Regions from separate parts of the Pseudomonas lurida genome, predicted to be linked through region 2. Evidence: predicted binding sites of a transcription regulator. Region 2 holds the regulator's gene; each other region holds the start of a gene.

Region 1 (4,211 bases), 4.3 Mb from region 2:
TGAAAAAATCAGGCCGACCGCTCCAGGCTTACCCACCAGCGCGTGCGATAGCGCACCTGTACGGGTAATGTCTGCGGCAGGATGGCCAGCAATGTGTCGGTGTCCTCCAGGCGAAAAACCCCTGACAGCCGCAAGTCTGCGATGTCTGCGGAGCAGCCCAGATAACCATGCCGATAACGCCCTACTTCCGAAAGGAAATCCGCAAGTCGCATGCCCCGAGTAACGATCAGCCCATCGGCCCATGCGCCGACATCCATGTTCAACGGGGCCGCGAGGGTGGCTTGGGTCTGACGCACGAGGTAGTTTTCCCCTGCGTGGACCTGAAGCGATAGCCCATCCGCCCCGTGCGGTGTGTGGATCGCCACGTTACCGCTGAGCACGCTCAAGCGCGTGCAGTCGCTGTCCTGACGCACAGCGAAACGTCCGTCGATACCTTCAAGCAAGCCATGGCGTGTTTTAACCAATAAGGGCGCCGACGCGGCACCGCACGTCACCAGGATTTCTCCGCGCACCAGCGTAATCAGGCGCTGCTGTGGGTTGAAGTCCAGGTCGACTGCGCTGTCAGTGTTGAGTTGCAGGCGGGTGCCATCCGGCAATTGCACGCTGCGCCGCTCACCGGTGGCGGTCGCAAGATCGCTGGTCCAGCGTTGCCAGCCGATCAGGTCGCGGCTTATCCAGGCCGCCGAGCTCACCAGCATCACACCGGACAGCAACTTCAACGCCTGTCGCCGCCCCAAGCCCTGGGCGCTGTTCTCCAGCGTCAGTCGCGCGCCGGGAACTGCCGCCAACTGGCCACTCAATTCTTGTTGCAATGCTTGAACCCGCTGCCAGGCCAACTCGTGGTCATGGTGGGCTTCGCGCCAGTCTTCACATTGTGCCTGTAGCCGCCGGTTAGCCCGGTTGTTACGCAAACGCAGCATCCAACTGATGGCCTGCTTGACCACTTGGGGGTCGGGACCTGCGCGCGTGGCATCATCCAACGGCGTCATGTTTGATAGCGCAGAACGTAGCAGTGATAGAGCGCCTCGCAGATATAGCGCTCCACCGATCGCAGTGACACGCCCATTTGCTGGGCGATCTGTTTGTACGCCAGCCCGTCGCACTGGGCCAACAGAAATGCCCTGCGCACCTTAGGCTTGAGTCCGTCCAAAAGACGGGAAATGTCTTCCAGCAACTCCAGCACCAATGCGCGCGCCTCTGCGCTGGGAGCCAGTGCCTCGGGCAGGTGGGCGATGGACTCGAGATAAGCGCGTTCAATTTCTTCACGTCGCCAGTGATCGATCACCAAGCCCCGCGCGATGGTGCGCAAAAAAGCGCGAGGCGCCTTGAGTTCGAAGCGTTCGGTCTTTTGCAGCAGGCGCACAAAGGTGTCTTGTGCCAGGTCAGCTGCATCGGCGGCATTGCCCAGGCGACTGCGCAGCCACGCGTTCAGCCAGTTGTGATGAGTGCTGTAAAGCGTCTGCACAACACTTTCACACGGCGAGTACTCAGAGGATCGCATGCACACGGGCTCGGCCAGACGTCACAAATGATAATTAGTCGCATTGTCTGGAAGCCTGAAAGAATTTGCAACTCTGAATCGTAGGCACTTACCGCCGGTCGGTTTCCTACGTAAAAAGAGGACGAGTCTCACAAATTTCTAAGATTTGCCAAGGTTTGGCCGAAAGCCTGACGAGCCATGCGTGCACCGAAATAGAGCGGCCTGAGAGTCCGCCTATCGCGTTACATGGAATGTTCCACTCGGCACGCTCACCCCCCTTTGGCAAAAGAAGTCGATGAAATGAATCTCAAGTTCAGTCATAAAATTCTGTTGGCCGCGTCAGGCGTCGTGGTTCTAGCCTTCGCGTTATTCACGCTTTACAACGACTACCTGCAGCGCAGCACCATCAAGCAAAACCTGGACTCCTCCATCCAGCAATCCGGTGAGCTCACCGCCAGCAGTGTGCAGAACTGGCTCAGTGGCCGTATTCTGGTCCTCGAAAGCCTGGCGCAAAACGTTGCCCATCAGGGCAGTGGTGCAGACCTTCCTGGACTGGTCGATCAACCCGCGTTTACCGCGAATTTCCAGTTCACCTATGTCGGCCAGACCAACGGCGTGTTCACGCAGCGCCCGGACGCGAAGATGCCCGATGGCTACGACCCGCGTCAGCGCCCCTGGTACAAGCAAGCCGTAGCCGCGGACAAAACCATGCTTACCCCGCCTTACATGGCTGCGGTGGGTGGGCAGATCGTGACCATCGCCCTGCCGGTGAAAAAGAACGGCGAACTGCTGGGCGTAGTCGGCGGCGACCTGAGCCTGCAAACCCTGGTGAAGATCATCAACTCGGTGGACTTTGGCGGCATCGGCCATGCGTTCCTGGTCAGCGGCGACGGGCAGGTCATCGTCAGCCCCGACCAGGACCAAGTGATGAAAAACCTGAAGGACATCTACCCGGGCACCAGCGTGCGCATCGAGAAGGTCAGCCAGGATGTGGTCCTCAACGGCCAGGATCGCATCTTGTCTTTCACCCCGATCAGCGGCTTGCCAGGGGCGGATTGGTACATCGGCCTGTCGATCGACAAAGACAAGGCCTACGCACCACTGGGTGAATTCCGTACCTCAGCGTTGATTGCCATGGTGATCGCCGTGGTGGCGATTGCGGTGCTCTTGAGTCTGTTGATCCAAGTATTGCTGCGACCCCTGACCACCATGGGCGCTGCCATGCAGGACATTGCCCAAGGCGAGGGCGACCTGACCCGCCGCCTGGACGTCACCAGCAAGGACGAATTCGGCGAGGTCGGCAGTGCGTTCAACCAATTCGTTGAGCGCATCCACGCCTCCATTTCCGAAGTGTCCTCGGCAACACGCCAAGTGCATGATTTGTCCCAGCGCGTGATGGCCTCGTCCAACGCCTCGATCATCGGCTCTGACGAGCAGAGTGCCCGCACTAACAGCGTGGCCGCCGCGATCAACGAACTGGGTGCCGCCACTCAGGAAATCGCGCGTAATGCTGCCGATGCTTCGCAGCACGCCAGTGGTGCCAGCGAGCAGGCTGACGATGGGCGCAAGGTGGTGGAGCAAACGATCCTGGCGATGTCGGAACTGTCGCAAAAGATCAGCCTGTCCTGCACCCAGATCGAGACCCTGAACGCCAGCACCGACAATATCGGCCACATCCTTGATGTGATCAAAGGTATCTCCCAGCAAACCAACCTGCTCGCGCTCAACGCCGCAATCGAAGCCGCGCGTGCCGGGGAAGCCGGCCGTGGGTTTGCCGTGGTCGCTGATGAAGTGCGTAACCTGGCCCACCGCACGCAAGAGTCGGCTGAGGAGATCCACAAGATGATCACTTCGCTGCAAGTGGGTTCGCGTGAAGCGGTGACCACCATGAACGCCAGCCAGACGTCCAGCGAAGAGAGCGTCGAGGTGGCCAACCAGGCGGGTGAGCGATTGATCAGCGTGACGCAGCGTATTGTCGAGATCGATGGCATGAACCAATCGGTCGCGGCCGCCACCGAAGAGCAGACTGCCGTGGTGGAAACACTCAATGTCGACATCAACCAGATCAACCTGCTGAACCAGCAAGGCGTGGCCAACCTCAACGAAACGTTGAAGGACTGCGATGCGCTGTCCCAACAGGCCAGCCGTTTGAAACAACTGGTCGACAGTTTCAAGATCTGAAGCTGAATGAATAGGAGCGAGCCCCTCGCTCCTATCGTTCAAGCATCTGGCGCACATTCGCCAGTGCGCTGTCGGCGAATGTTTGCACGAATTCTTCAAACGCTGCCGGGGCCATTTCAGCGGCCTCGCCGATCAGCGTCCAGGTTGCCTTGGCACCGCCTGATCCAAATGCTTCCACGCGCATTGCCGCCCACAATCGAGCCACGCCCAATGTGTTGTAGATCGTGGTCCATGTCATGCACATCGCATGGTCGTCGTGGCTATTGAGTTGCTCCACGACCCGATGACCATCGTGAAAAAACTTGGTGCGCAAGGCGCCCACGCCCTCACCCATCATTTCGACGTGTGACAGGGCCGGAATAAAGGCGTCAAAGCCTGCAAAGCGACCCACCAGACCCCACAGACGAGCGGCGTCGCAGTTGACGGTGACACAGGCCACTATGGGTGTGCCGGTTGGGTTGCGAATCAATGTATCGGGTTGCAGCGATGTCATGAAATTGTCCTGAAGCCGTTCAAAGAAAGCGGATAGCCTTGAGGTAGTCGCAGCCCC
Region 2 (4,211 bases):
ATACTGCGGGCCTGCAAGCCAGCGATCCGGCGTTGCGCATGCAACTGGAAAGCCTGGCTGGGCGTGGCATCCGGTCAAAGAATTACCTGGTGCTTGCAACCACCAGCCAGAAACAGGTTCTTACCGCTGCTTATCATAGTTACAAGCGTTGTGGCCTGGCCGGTTGCATCCTTACCAAGCTCGATGAAACCGCGAGCCTGGGCGAGGTGCTGAGCCTGGCTATCAGTCATGAATTACCGGTCGCCTACCTGACCGACGGCCCGCGGATCCCGGATGATCTGCATCTGCCGCGCCGTCATCAGTTGGTCAGCCGTGCAGTCAGTGTGCAAATGCAAGACGAGCCTAGCGAGGAAGCGATGGCCGATATGTTCGCCGACCTTTACCACAGCCCGGCAAAGCGGGTGGGTTGAGTCAGGATGAACACCGTGAAATGTATCTACATCGATGGTCTGCAAGCGATTCACGCGGCCAAGCCATGTAGCCTGCGTCTAAGCAAGACAAGGTAAAGAAATAAAATGGGCAGCATGCATCCCGTACAGGTGATCGCGGTGACCGGCGGCAAAGGTGGCGTCGGGAAAACTAACGTGTCAGTGAATTTGTCCCTGGCCCTGGCAGAGCTTGGCCGTCGCGTCATGCTGCTGGATGCTGACCTGGGGCTGGCGAACGTCGACGTTCTGCTGGGGCTGACGCCCAAACACACCCTTGCCGATGTGATCGAAGGCCGCTGTGAGCTGCGCGATGTGCTGCTGCAGGGCCCCGGTGGCATACGCATCGTGCCAGCGGCTTCCGGCACCCAGAGCATGGTGCACCTGAGCCCGGCGCAGCATGCCGGCCTGATCCAGGCATTCAGTGATATCGGTGACAACCTCGACGTGCTGGTGATCGACACCGCCGCCGGGATCGGCGAGTCCGTGGTCAGCTTCGTGCGCGCCGCGCAGGAAGTCTTGTTGGTGGTCTGTGATGAACCCACCTCGATCACCGACGCCTACGCCCTGATCAAACTGCTTAACCGTGACTACGGCATGAACCGCTTCCGCGTGCTGGCCAACATGGCCCAGAGCCCGCAGGAAGGACGCAACCTGTTCGCCAAGTTGACCAAGGTCACGGATCGGTTCCTCGATGTCGCCTTACAATACGTCGGCGCAGTTCCCTACGACGAGTGTGTGCGCAAGGCTGTGCAAAAGCAGCGTGCAGTCTACGAAGCGTTCCCTCGTTCCAAATGCGCATTGGCGTTCAAGGCTATTGCCCAGAAGGTCGATACCTGGCCGTTGCCCGCCAACCCTCGGGGGCATCTGGAGTTTTTCGTCGAGCGATTGGTGCATCAGACGAGCGCAGGACCGGTGCTATGACAGCCAGCGGCTACAACCTTTACAAGAAATCGGCACGTGACAGCCAGGGTGAATTGATCGAGCGCTATGCGCCCCTGGTCAAGCGCATCGCCTATCACTTGCTGGCACGCCTGCCCGCCAGCGTCCAGGTCGAAGACCTGATCCAGGCGGGCATGATCGGCCTGCTCGAAGTGTCGACCAAATACGACGCGAGCAAGGGCGCGAGTTTCGAAACGTATGCGGGTATCCGTATCCGTGGCGCGATGCTCGATGAAGTGCGTAAAGGTGACTGGGCGCCGCGTTCGGTACATCGCAATACACGCATGGTCAGTGACGCAATTCGCGCAATTGAAGCAAAAACCGGTCGCGACGCTAAAGATCACGAAGTTGCGGCCGAACTCCAATTGAGTCTCGACGATTACTACGGGATTTTGAACGATACCTTGGGCAGCCGCCTGTTCAGTTTCGACGACCTCTTGCAGGACGGCGAGCACGAAGGGCTGCACGAGGACGGCGCGAGTGCTCATATGGAGCCATCGCGTGACCTGGAAGATGAGCGTTTCCAGGGGGCGTTGGCGGATGCGATTGCCAATTTGCCGGAGCGTGAGCGACTGGTGTTGGCGCTGTACTACGACGAAGAGCTGAACCTCAAGGAAATCGGTGAGGTCCTGGGCGTCAGCGAGTCGCGGGTCAGCCAGTTGCACAGCCAGTGCGCAGCCCGCTTGCGGGGGCGTTTGGGAGAGTGGCGAGCGCGCTGACAGGCAGTGTGGGGACACTGCAGACGATACCGCGAGGGCGACCAGCCTTCGCGGTTTCGACCCGTGGTGCCCCCGGCAGTCCTTTTTGTGTAATGCCTGTTGATTGAAATGGCGCGTCCAGGTGCTGGGCGCGTTTAAGACTGCTTGGAGGTCGAATTGGACAAGAACATGAAAATCCTCATCGTTGATGACTTCTCAACGATGCGGCGGATCATAAAAAACCTGTTGCGTGACCTTGGGTTCACTAACACGGTCGAGGCGGATGACGGCATTACGGCGATTCCGATCCTCAACAGCGGGAGCATCGACTTTCTGGTAACAGACTGGAACATGCCGGGCATGACCGGTATCGACTTGCTGCGCCACGTGCGCGCTGACGAAAAGCTGCGCAGCCTGCCTGTGCTGATGGTAACCGCCGAAGCCAAGCGTGAGCAGATCATCGAAGCCGCCCAAGCCGGGGTTAACGGTTACGTGGTCAAGCCATTCACTGCATTGGCCTTGAAAGAGAAGATCGAAAAAATCTTCGAACGCATCCACGGCTAATGCCATCGCGGGGGAGCTATGGAGCATAAAGAAACGTCACAGGGAGACTTCGAGTCGACCCTGAAAAAGCATGCTCACCAATTGGTCGAAAGCCTTGAAAGAGGCCAGTTCGGCGACGCGGTGCAGTTAATCCATGAGCTCAACCAGACCCGTGACCGCGGCCTGTACCAGGAAGTGGGCAAGCTCACGCGCGAGCTGCACAGTGCAATCGTCAATTTCCAGATTGACCCGCACATGCCCCAGGCCGAAGAAATCTCCCAGATCACGGATGCCACCGAACGCCTGTCCTACGTGGTCAGGCTGACTGAGGCGGCGGCCAACCGCACCATGGACCTGGTGGAAAACGCCACGCCTCTGGTCAATGGCATGGCCACTGAAGCCCAGGCCCTCAGCGTTGACTGGGGCCGTTTCATGCGCCGTGAAGTGGGGGCTGAAGAGTTTCGTGAGCTGGCGCGCCGGGTCGAAGGGTTCTTGTCACGCAGTGAGCAGGAAAACCGCACGGTTTCCAGCAACCTCAACGACATTCTGCTCGCCCAGGATTACCAGGACCTCACCGGTCAGGTGATCAAGCGTGTGACCCAGTTGGTCACCGAAGTGGAAAGCAACTTGCTCAAATTGGTGCTTATGGCAGGCCAGGTTGACCGTTTTGCCGGCATTGAACATGACCGCGAAGCGATCCTCTCGGAAAAAGATCCACAAAAACATCTCGCCAAGGGTGAAGGTCCGCAGATTCATGCCGATAAACGTGAAGACGTTGTGTCAGGTCAGGATGACGTAGATGACCTGTTATCCAGTTTAGGCTTCTAAGGAGCACCCACATGAGCTTCGGCGCCGATGAAGAAATCCTTCAGGATTTCCTTGTAGAGGCCGGCGAAATTTTAGAGCAACTGTCCGAACAACTGGTCGAGCTGGAAAGCCGCCCGGATGATGCGAACCTGCTCAATGCAATTTTTCGCGGTTTTCACACTGTAAAAGGGGGCGCCGGCTTCCTCCAGCTCCATGAGCTGGTGGAGTGCTGCCACATCGCCGAGAACGTGTTCGACATCCTGCGCAAGGGTGAGCGGCACGTTGACTCGGAGTTGATGGACGTGATTCTCGAAGCACTGGACGCGGTCAACGGCATGTTCGGCGAAGTCCGCGAACGTGCCCCGATCACTGCGGCCACGCCGGAGCTGCTAGCCGCCCTGGCGCGCTACGCAGAGCCTGCCGACTTATCGGCTGCGCCGGTGGCTGAAGCTGCGCCGGAACCGGTGGCAGAGCCCGAAGCGGATGTGACGGACAGCGAGTTCGAACAACTGCTCAACTCGCTCAGTGCGGTGAAGGCCGAGGCTGAAGCACCCGCTGCGCCTGTTGCCGCACCGACCAGCGAAGACATTACCGACGCCGAGTTCGAGTCCCTGCTTGACCAGTTGCATGGCAAAGGCCAGTTCGCGGCTGACGCCGTGGCACCGGTCGCTGCGCCTGAGGCGCCTGCCGCCACTGGCAGTGCCAGCACCGATATCACCGACGATGAATTCGAAGCGTTGCTCGACCAACTGCACGGCAAGGGCACCTTTGTGGCCGACGCCTTGCCGGCAGTCGC
Region 3 (4,211 bases), 1.2 Mb from region 2:
CCTGGCCGAAAGCCTTGGCGGCGTGGAAAGCCTGATCGAGCACCCGGCGATCATGACCCACGCCAGCATCCCGGCAGCGACACGAGCACAGCTGGGGATTGGTGATGGGTTGGTGCGGTTGTCGGTGGGGGTCGAGGACGTGGACGACCTGAGGGCGGACCTGGCCCGCGGCCTGGCGAAAATCTAGCGACCTGCACCGGGCAAAATGTGGCAGCGGGCGTGCTCGCGAAGGCGATGGGTCAGTCAATACATCGACTGACTGATAGACCGCTTTCGCGAGCAAGCCCGCTCCCACAAGGGGGTTGTGTCAGGCGCTGGTGACGTTGGCACGGGCCGCATGCAGCTTCTTGTAGCTGTCGATCAAGCGCAAATGCCGGTCCAGCCCTTCCAGCTTCATGCTGGTCGGCGTCAAGCCATAGAAGCGCACATCGCCTTTCACTGAGCCAATCACCGCATCCATCCGCTCATTGCCAAACATGCGGCGGAAGTTGGTTTCGTAATCCGCCAGGTCCAGGTCGTCGTCCAACTCCATCTCCAGCACCGCATTCATTGCCTGGTAGAACAGGCCACGCTCGGCGGTGTTGTCGTTGTATTGCAGGAACATCTCCACGCACTCCTTGGCCTCTTCATATTGCTGCAAGGCCAGGAAGATCAGCAGCTTCAACTCCAGGATGGTCAGTTGGCCCCAGGCGGTGTTGTCGTCGAATTCGATGCCGATCAGGGTAGTGATATCGGTGTAGTCATCCAGCTCGCTTTCAATCAGACGCTCGACCAACGCCTGCAACTCTTCCTCGTCGAGGCGGTGCAGGTTGAGGATGTCCTCGCGGAAAAACAGCGCCTTGTTGGTGTTGTCCCAGATCAGGTCATCCACCGGGTAGATTTCCGAGTAGTCGGGCACCAGGATGCGGCAGGCGGTGGCACCGAGGTGTTCGTACACCGCCATGTACGACTCCTTGCCCATGCCTTCAAGAATGCCGAACAGGGTCGCGGCTTCCTGGGCATTGGAGTCTGCACCTTCGCCAGTGAAGTCCCATTCGACGAATTCATAATCCGACTGCGAACTGAAGAAGCGCCACGACACCACGCCGCTGGAGTCGATGAAGTGCTCGACGAAGTTGTTCGGTTCGGTCACCGCCTGGCCTTCGAATGTGGGCTGCGGCAAGTCGTTCAAGCCTTCGAAACTGCGGCCTTGCAGCAGTTCGGTGAGGCTGCGCTCCAGTGCCACTTCCAGGCTTGGGTGCGCGCCGAAGGAGGCGAATACGCCCCCGGTGCGCGGGTTCATCAAGGTCACGCACATCACCGGGAATTCACCGCCCAGGGACGCGTCTTTCACCAATACCGGGAAGCCTTGGGCTTCGAGCCCTTGAATGCCGGCGAGGATGCCTGGGTACTTGGCCAGCACCTCGGCGGGTACGTCCGGCAAGGCGAATTCGCCTTCGATGATTTCACGCTTCACGGCGCGTTCGAAGATCTCGGACAGGCACTGTACCTGGGCTTCGGCCAGGGTGTTGCCAGCGCTCATGCCGTTGCTGAGGTAGAGGTTTTCAATCAGGTTGGAGGGGAAGTACACCACCTCACCGTCCGACTGGCGCACAAACGGCAGCGAAACAATGCCGCGCTCTTCATTGCCGGAGTTGGTGTCGAACAAGTGCGAACCGCGCAGCTCGCCCTCGCGGTTGTAGACCTTCAGGCAGTAGGCATCGAGGATTTCGCTGGGCAGCTCGTCGTTGGGGCCGGGCTGGAACCAGCGCTCGTCCGGGTAGTGCACGAACGGCGCGTTCGCCAATTCCTCACCCCAGAACTGGTCGTTGTAGAAGAAGTTACAGTTGAGTCGCTCAATAAACTCGCCCAACGCCGACGCCAAGGCGCCCTCTTTGGTCGCGCCCTTGCCATTGGTAAAACACATCGGCGAATGTGCGTCGCGGATATGCAGGGACCAGACGTTAGGCACGATATTGCGCCACGAAGCGATCTCGATCTTCATGCCCAGGCCGGCCAGGATGCCGGACATGTTGGCGATGGTCTGTTCCAGTGGCAGGTCTTTGCCGGCAATGTAGGTGCCGCCTTCGGAAGTCGAGCCGGGCATCAACAATGCCTGGGCATCCGCATCCAGGTTCTCGACTTCTTCGATGACAAACTCAGGGCCGGCCTGCACCACTTTCTTGACCGTGCAGCGGTCGATGGAACGCAGGATGCCCTGGCGGTCCTTATCAGAGATATCCGCCGGTAATTCCACCTGGATCTTGAAGATCTGGTTATAGCGGTTTTCCGGGTCGACGATATTGTTCTGCGACAAGCGAATATTGTCGGTGGGGATATTGCGGGTCTGGCAATACAACTTCACGAAGTACGCCGCGCACAAGGCCGACGATGCCAGGAAATAATCGAATGGCCCCGGTGCCGAGCCATCGCCTTTATAGCGAATGGGCTGGTCGGCAATCACCGTGAAGTCATCGAACTTGGCTTCAAGCCGGAGGTTGTCGAGAAAGTTGACCTTGATTTCCATGGGGGCACACCAGAATAACGGGCTAAACAAAAATGGCCGCTATTATGAGGTTTTTCACCGGGAAGTTTCAGGCTTTTGACCAGTGGCGGGCGAATTATCCATTGTAAATTAACCTTTTCGCGATTGGCGCCGATGGACTGAGGGCAACCAGGGAGTAGTCGGAATGCGCAATAACCAGCCTGTAACACAGCGTGAGATTTCCCTCGCGCCTTCGCAAAAACTCATCTCCGCCACCGATGTCCGAGGGGTCATCACTTACTGCAACGACGCCTTTGTCGATATCAGCGGCTTTGAACGTGCGGATCTGATTGGGGCACCGCAGAACATTGTGCGTCACCCTGATGTGCCGCCCGCCGTTTTTGCGCACATGTGGAGTGCGCTCAAGCAGGGACTGCCCTGGATGGGCATCGTGAAAAACCGCTCCAAAAACGGCGACCACTACTGGGTCAACGCCTACGTCACACCGATCTTCGAAGGCAGCAAGGTGGTCGGATTCGAATCGGTGCGGGTCAAGCCCACAGCCGATGAAATCCGCCGTGCCCAGGCCCTTTACCGTCGTATCAGCCAAGGCAAGCCCGGCGTGCCGCGCCAGGATGCCTGGCTGCCAGCCGCCGTCAGCTGCGTCCCCTATGTAGCAACCGGACTTGCCGGTAGCCTGGCCGGGCTGTTCCTCACTGCGCCGGTGGCCATTGCGGTGGCCGTGGCCGTTGCGGTGCCCGTGGGCATACTCTGCTCACGCTGGCGTCAGGGCAGCACGTTGCGCCTGTTGCAAGGTGTCGAGCCTTCGACCTCGGACGCCCTGATTGCGCAGATGTACAGCGATGCGCGCGGGCCCCAGGCACGTTTGGAAACGGCGTTCCTCAGCCAGGCCGCACGCCTGAAGACGTGCCTCACCCGCTTGCAGGACAGTGCCGAACAACTGAGTGCGCTGGCCGGGCAGTCCGATCAATTGGCCACCGCCAGTTCCAAGGGCCTGGACCGTCAGCGCGTCGAAACCGAACAGGTCTCGGCCGCCGTCAACCAGATGGCCGCGACTACCCAGGAAGTCGCCAGCCACGTACAGCGCACCGCCGACGCCACCCAGCAAGCCAATGTGCTGACCGGACGCGGGCGTGAGGTAGCGCGAGATACCCGCGAGGCAATCGAACGCTTGTCCACCGTGGTCAGCGAAACCGGTGTGACCGTGGCGCAGCTGGCACGGGACAGTGACGAAATCGGCAGCGTAGTGGATGTGATCAAGGGCATTGCCGACCAGACCAACCTGCTGGCCCTCAACGCCGCCATCGAAGCGGCGCGTGCGGGCGAGCAAGGCCGTGGCTTTGCAGTGGTCGCCGACGAAGTGCGCCAACTGGCCCAGCGGACCTCTCAGTCCACCACCCAGATCCACGCGCTGATTACCCAGCTGCAGGCATCGTCAAACAACGCGGTGCAAAGCATGGAGCACGGCCAGCGCCAGGCCCGGGAAGGCGTGGCCTGGGTACTCGAAGCTGACCAGGCGCTGGTTGGCATCAGCGAGGCCGTGTCCCACATCACCGACATGACCACCCAGATCGCCGCTGCCACCGAGGAACAGAGCGCGGTGGCCGAGGAGATCAGCCGCAACATCACCACCATCGCCGAACTGGCCGACCAGACCTCGCTGCAAGCCCATCAATCCACGGACCTGAGCAAGGAACTGACGAACACCGCGGCCACCCAATACGCA
Region 4 (4,211 bases), 340 kb from region 2:
GGCAAAGGTGGTGTTGATCTTCTCTTCGAAGTGCAGGTAGCGCAGTTCGACCGAGGTGGTCATGCTGCCGAATGGCAGCGCGGCGATAAAGCGGTCGTAGACCTGGCCCAGTTGCAGGCGCTCGGAAATATCCCCTTCAAAGCGCAATTTGCAGCCGGTAGCGGAAATATCCAGCAGCTTGCCGCTGATCGGGGCCTTGAGCTTCTCGCCACCCAATTCGATATTGACCAACTGCGCCAGCTTCAACGCAGCGCGGAATGCGTTGCGACGCTGGTGGTAGACCACTTCGTCGGGCAGGCTGCCGGTGTAGATGCGGTGGCCGTCCTTTTCGCTGATGCTCAGGCTGCCGTTGCTTTCCCACGCAACGCGCACACCGTCGTGGAAACCTTCGATGCGGAAAGGTTCGCCATTTTCGAGGTGGCGTTCGCCATCGCGAGGGATCATTTCATCCAGGGCCAGTGTGCCGCCGTCCCGGTTGACATCCACCAGGTAGCTCTGGAAGCGCTGGCTGCGTTCGTGGAAGGTGATGATCAGCGGGTCATGGCTTTCTTGCAGCATCCGCAAGGTGCTGGCGATTTCCAGAGGGGTGGTGAGGACCTTGGGTGGCTGCGGGGCATCTTCCGCATTAAGGGCGTTGAACACGGTTCTTCCATCTCCAGACAAAATACGACTACACGCAAGAGCAGGCATTCTGCCAGTATGTGGCGCGCCTTGGATAGGTCGCGCTGCAAACCGGCGTCAGGCCTGGCTGCGGGTGCTTGGCTTGACCAGGCGCGAGGTGGAACCCTGAGCGTTGTAAAGCGCTGGAGGCTCTCCGCCGTGAAGTATACGCAACTGGTTGGCGGTCGTAGCTTGCTGAAGCTGGATCGACTGACCGTTGAGCAGGTTGGCTTCCTGGCACTGGGTGAGCAATTGATTGAGTACTTTGCTCTGGGCCAGTAGTTGATCGCCGACCGAGGAATGGCTGGCCAGCTGTGCCAACCCATCATGGTCGGCGGGCAGGCCCAGGCTCACGAGGATCTGGCTGCGTTTTTTGCCGTGCTGTTCCAGCAGGACAATAAGCGACTGCTTGCGTGCAAGGATTTCTTCCAGCAGAGGCATGTCCCGACCATAGAGGGCCAGGGATTCTTCCCTGAGCAGCTCAAGGAGCTGCTGGGTCGGCGCGAGATCATCGATGATCAGTTGAAGCAGATTTTCGTCGTGATGCATGGCTGGCCTTGGGGTTTAAGCGTCCAAAAGCCCGGCGCAGGCCTTTGCCTAGCGCTCGGCTTCGAAATTAAGCAGCTTGCTGGCTACACGGTTGCTGTCGACTTTATAGCTGCCATCGGCGATTGCCTGTTTCAACTCGGCCACACGGGCTTTATTGACCACCGGTTGATCGCGCAGCGAGTCAGTGACCTTCTGCAACTGTTGAGCCTCATTGCTCAGGTGTACGGATTCCCCGCTCTGGCTGGCACTGGCCTGTTCCGCCTTGGCGGGCAGTGGCTGGGCCTTGGCTTCTACGCTGTCCTTGGTGCCGGTAGCACGCGTAGGCGCCGACGTTGTCGGGGTGTTATTCAAACGACTGAAATCGATGACCATGATAAAAAAACCTCTGGGTATTTGGACGCTTGCCATGTTTTCGGCCATACCCGGACAAACTTTAGGCTCGATTGACAATAAACTGCACAGGCCGGCATCCAACCGACAGTGTAGGAAAAGCTGGCGCCTGATACCAGTGGTCTATAAAGCCACCTCCACTTGACCCGGTGCGGTGACCCGCGCCTTGATCACCCGGTTGGAGTTGAGATTCTTTACCCGTATCTGTTCGCTCATGCCGCCATTGGACAAGGCTTCCCCGGGCATTTTGACCTGCAGCGCACCGCTGCTGGCGGAAATGACCACCTGATCGCCCTTGCGGATCACCTCCGCCTGCTCCAGATGTATCAGCGTGATGACCTGGTCAGTGACCACTGGTCGGGTCAATTTTTGCCCGACGGCCTGATCGAGGGAGGTCAGGTAGCCTTGACTGATCATGCTGATGTCTCGCTCGCGCAGCACAACGTCTTCGAAACCGATGATGCCGGTGCGTTTGAGCGGGCGGGCAACCACCACCACATCGCGGAACAGCTTGACCTGGGCCGGCACGAACACCGTCCAGGGCGAGGCGCCATCACAGCGTACCTTGACCGTCACGCGGCCGATGGGCTGGGCGGGGCTTTCCAGGGTGGCTGTCAATTCCTTGTCGCACATCGGCATGCGCAGGCGCGGGTCCAACTGGTTGACCTGGATTTCATAACGCCCCGGCGTCTGGGTGGTTGCCAGATAATCTTCTACAGTGAACTCAAGAAAGCCTTGGGTGACGCCGATAAGTAGATCAGGCAAGGTGACGTTGTCTGCACGGGCCGTGGCGCCCAGGCCGAAGGCAAGCAGCGCCAGCGGTGCGCAGAGCAATCTGCACAACCGGGTCAGGTGAAGGCGTCGGGAAACTGTCGTTTTAATATCCATAAATCAATAAATAGCAAAGCTCGTGCCGTTTAGTGTTGGGTGCGCGTCGCACCCTCAAAGGTTTTAGCGTAGGAGTCTGGGCATGGCAGGAGTAATGGATTCAGTAAACCAGCGCACACAGCTGGTAGGGCAGAATCGCCTGGAGTTGTTGCTTTTTCGCCTGGATGGCAAGCAGCTATATGGCATCAACGTGTTCAAGGTGCGGGAAGTGCTGCAATGCCCCAAGCTGACGATCATGCCCAAGTCCAGTCCGGTGGTGTGTGGCGTAGCCAACATCCGTGGCGCGACGATCCCGATTCTTGACCTGGCCCTGGCCACCGGTTCGGCGGGTTTGCAGGACCGCGAGAACCCGTTCGTCATCATTACCGAGTACAACACCAAGACCCAGGGTTTCCTGGTGCGCTCGGTGGAGCGCATCGTCAATATGAACTGGGAAGAGATCCATCCGCCGCCCAAGGGCACCGGTCGCGATCACTACCTCACGGCAGTGACGCGGGTCGATAACCAGTTGGTGGAAATCATCGACGTGGAGAAGATCCTCGCCGAAGTGGCGCCGACCTCGGAATCGATTTCCGTGGGTGTGGTGGACGCCGAGACCGCGCACAAGGCGATTTCCCTGCGGGTATTGACGGTCGATGACTCCTCGGTGGCGCGTAAGCAGGTGACCCGTTGCCTGCAAACCGTTGGCGTGGAAGTCGTGGCCCTCAACGATGGTCGCCAGGCGTTGGACTACCTGCGCAAACTGGTGGACGAGGGCAAGAAGCCGGAAGAAGAATTCTTGATGATGATCTCCGACATCGAGATGCCGGAAATGGATGGCTACACCCTCACGGCCGAGATTCGCAACGACCCACGCATGCAAAAGTTGCATATCATCCTGCATACTTCGTTGTCGGGTGTATTCAATCAGGCGATGGTCAAGAAGGTCGGTGCCGATGACTTCCTGGCCAAATTCCGTCCTGATGACCTCGCATCCCGGGTAGTCGACCGGATCAAGGCAGCAGATCACGGCTAGGGGCATTTCCCCTGGCGGTCACACGATTTAAGAGGCGGTATCATTGTCTACGGGTAATTTGGATTTCGAACAGTTCCGGGTCTTCCTGGAAAAAGCCTGTGGCATATTGCTCGGTGAAAACAAGCAGTACCTGGTATCCAGCCGTCTCAACAAACTGATGGAGCAGCAGGGCATCAAGTCGTTGGGCGAGCTGGTCCAGCGTATGCAGGGACAGCCGCGCAGCGGGCTCAAGGAGATGGTGGTCGATGCCATGACCACCAACGAAACCCTGTGGTTTCGCGACACCTACCCCTTTGAAGTGCTCAAGAACAAAGTGCTGCCGGAAGCCATCAAGGCCAGCCCGGGCCAGCGCCTGCGCATCTGGTCGGCCGCCTGCTCTTCGGGGCAGGAGCCGTACTCGATCTCGATGTCCATCGATGAGTTCGAGCGGACCAACATGGGCCAGTTGAAGGCTGGGGCGCAAATCGTGGCCACCGACCTGTCTGGCACCATGCTGACCAACTGCAAGACCGGCGAGTACGACAGCCTGGCCCTGGGCCGTGGTTTGTCCCAGGAACGCCTGCAACGCTACTTCGACCCGAAAGGGGCGGGGCGTTGGGCGGTCAAGGCGCCGATCAAGAACCGCGTGGAATTCCGCTCGTTCAACCTGCTCGACAGCTACGCCAGCCTGGGCAAGTTCGACATGGTGTTCTGCCGCAACGTGCTGATC

The links. The regulator FliA, encoded in region 2, starts transcription of late flagellar genes. The targets are predictions, from matches to a motif close to CTAAAGTTTNNNNNNNNNNNGCCGNTAA.
Region 1: ATH90_RS00730 (methyl-accepting chemotaxis protein) is a predicted target of FliA. The motif match lies at 1,640-1,667, and genes of this name have one in related genera.
Region 3: ATH90_RS14665 (methyl-accepting chemotaxis protein) is a predicted target of FliA. The motif match lies at 2,615-2,642, and genes of this name have one in related genera.
Region 4: flgM (flagellar biosynthesis anti-sigma factor FlgM) is a predicted target of FliA. The motif match lies at 1,619-1,646, and genes of this name have one in related genera.

The regions. Positions count from the first base shown of each region.
Region 1 covers NZ_PDJB01000001.1:149,053-153,263, forward strand. The annotation lists gene ATH90_RS00720 (FecR domain-containing protein) at 9-989, opposite strand; gene ATH90_RS00725 (sigma-70 family RNA polymerase sigma factor) at 986-1,501, opposite strand; gene ATH90_RS00730 (methyl-accepting chemotaxis protein) at 1,781-3,661, shown strand; gene ATH90_RS00735 (SRPBCC family protein) at 3,693-4,154, opposite strand; gene ATH90_RS00740 (amino acid adenylation domain-containing protein) at 4,174-4,211, opposite strand, start outside.
Region 2 covers NZ_PDJB01000001.1:4,492,567-4,496,777, reverse strand. The annotation lists gene flhF (flagellar biosynthesis GTPase FlhF) at 1-410, shown strand, start outside; gene fleN (flagellar synthesis regulator FleN) at 516-1,349, shown strand; gene fliA (RNA polymerase sigma factor FliA) at 1,346-2,086, shown strand; gene ATH90_RS20270 (chemotaxis response regulator CheY) at 2,255-2,629, shown strand; gene ATH90_RS20265 (protein phosphatase CheZ) at 2,648-3,436, shown strand; gene ATH90_RS20260 (chemotaxis protein CheA) at 3,448-4,211, shown strand, end outside.
Region 3 covers NZ_PDJB01000001.1:3,261,449-3,265,659, forward strand. The annotation lists gene ATH90_RS14655 (cystathionine gamma-synthase) at 1-187, shown strand, start outside; gene ATH90_RS14660 (OsmC domain/YcaO domain-containing protein) at 308-2,506, opposite strand; gene ATH90_RS14665 (methyl-accepting chemotaxis protein) at 2,670-4,211, shown strand, end outside.
Region 4 covers NZ_PDJB01000001.1:4,829,451-4,833,661, reverse strand. The annotation lists gene ATH90_RS21880 (flagellar brake protein) at 1-642, opposite strand, end outside; gene ATH90_RS21875 (flagella synthesis protein FlgN) at 739-1,209, opposite strand; gene flgM (flagellar biosynthesis anti-sigma factor FlgM) at 1,258-1,581, opposite strand; gene flgA (flagellar basal body P-ring formation chaperone FlgA) at 1,723-2,487, opposite strand; gene ATH90_RS21860 (chemotaxis protein CheV) at 2,570-3,502, shown strand; gene cheR (protein-glutamate O-methyltransferase CheR) at 3,546-4,211, shown strand, end outside.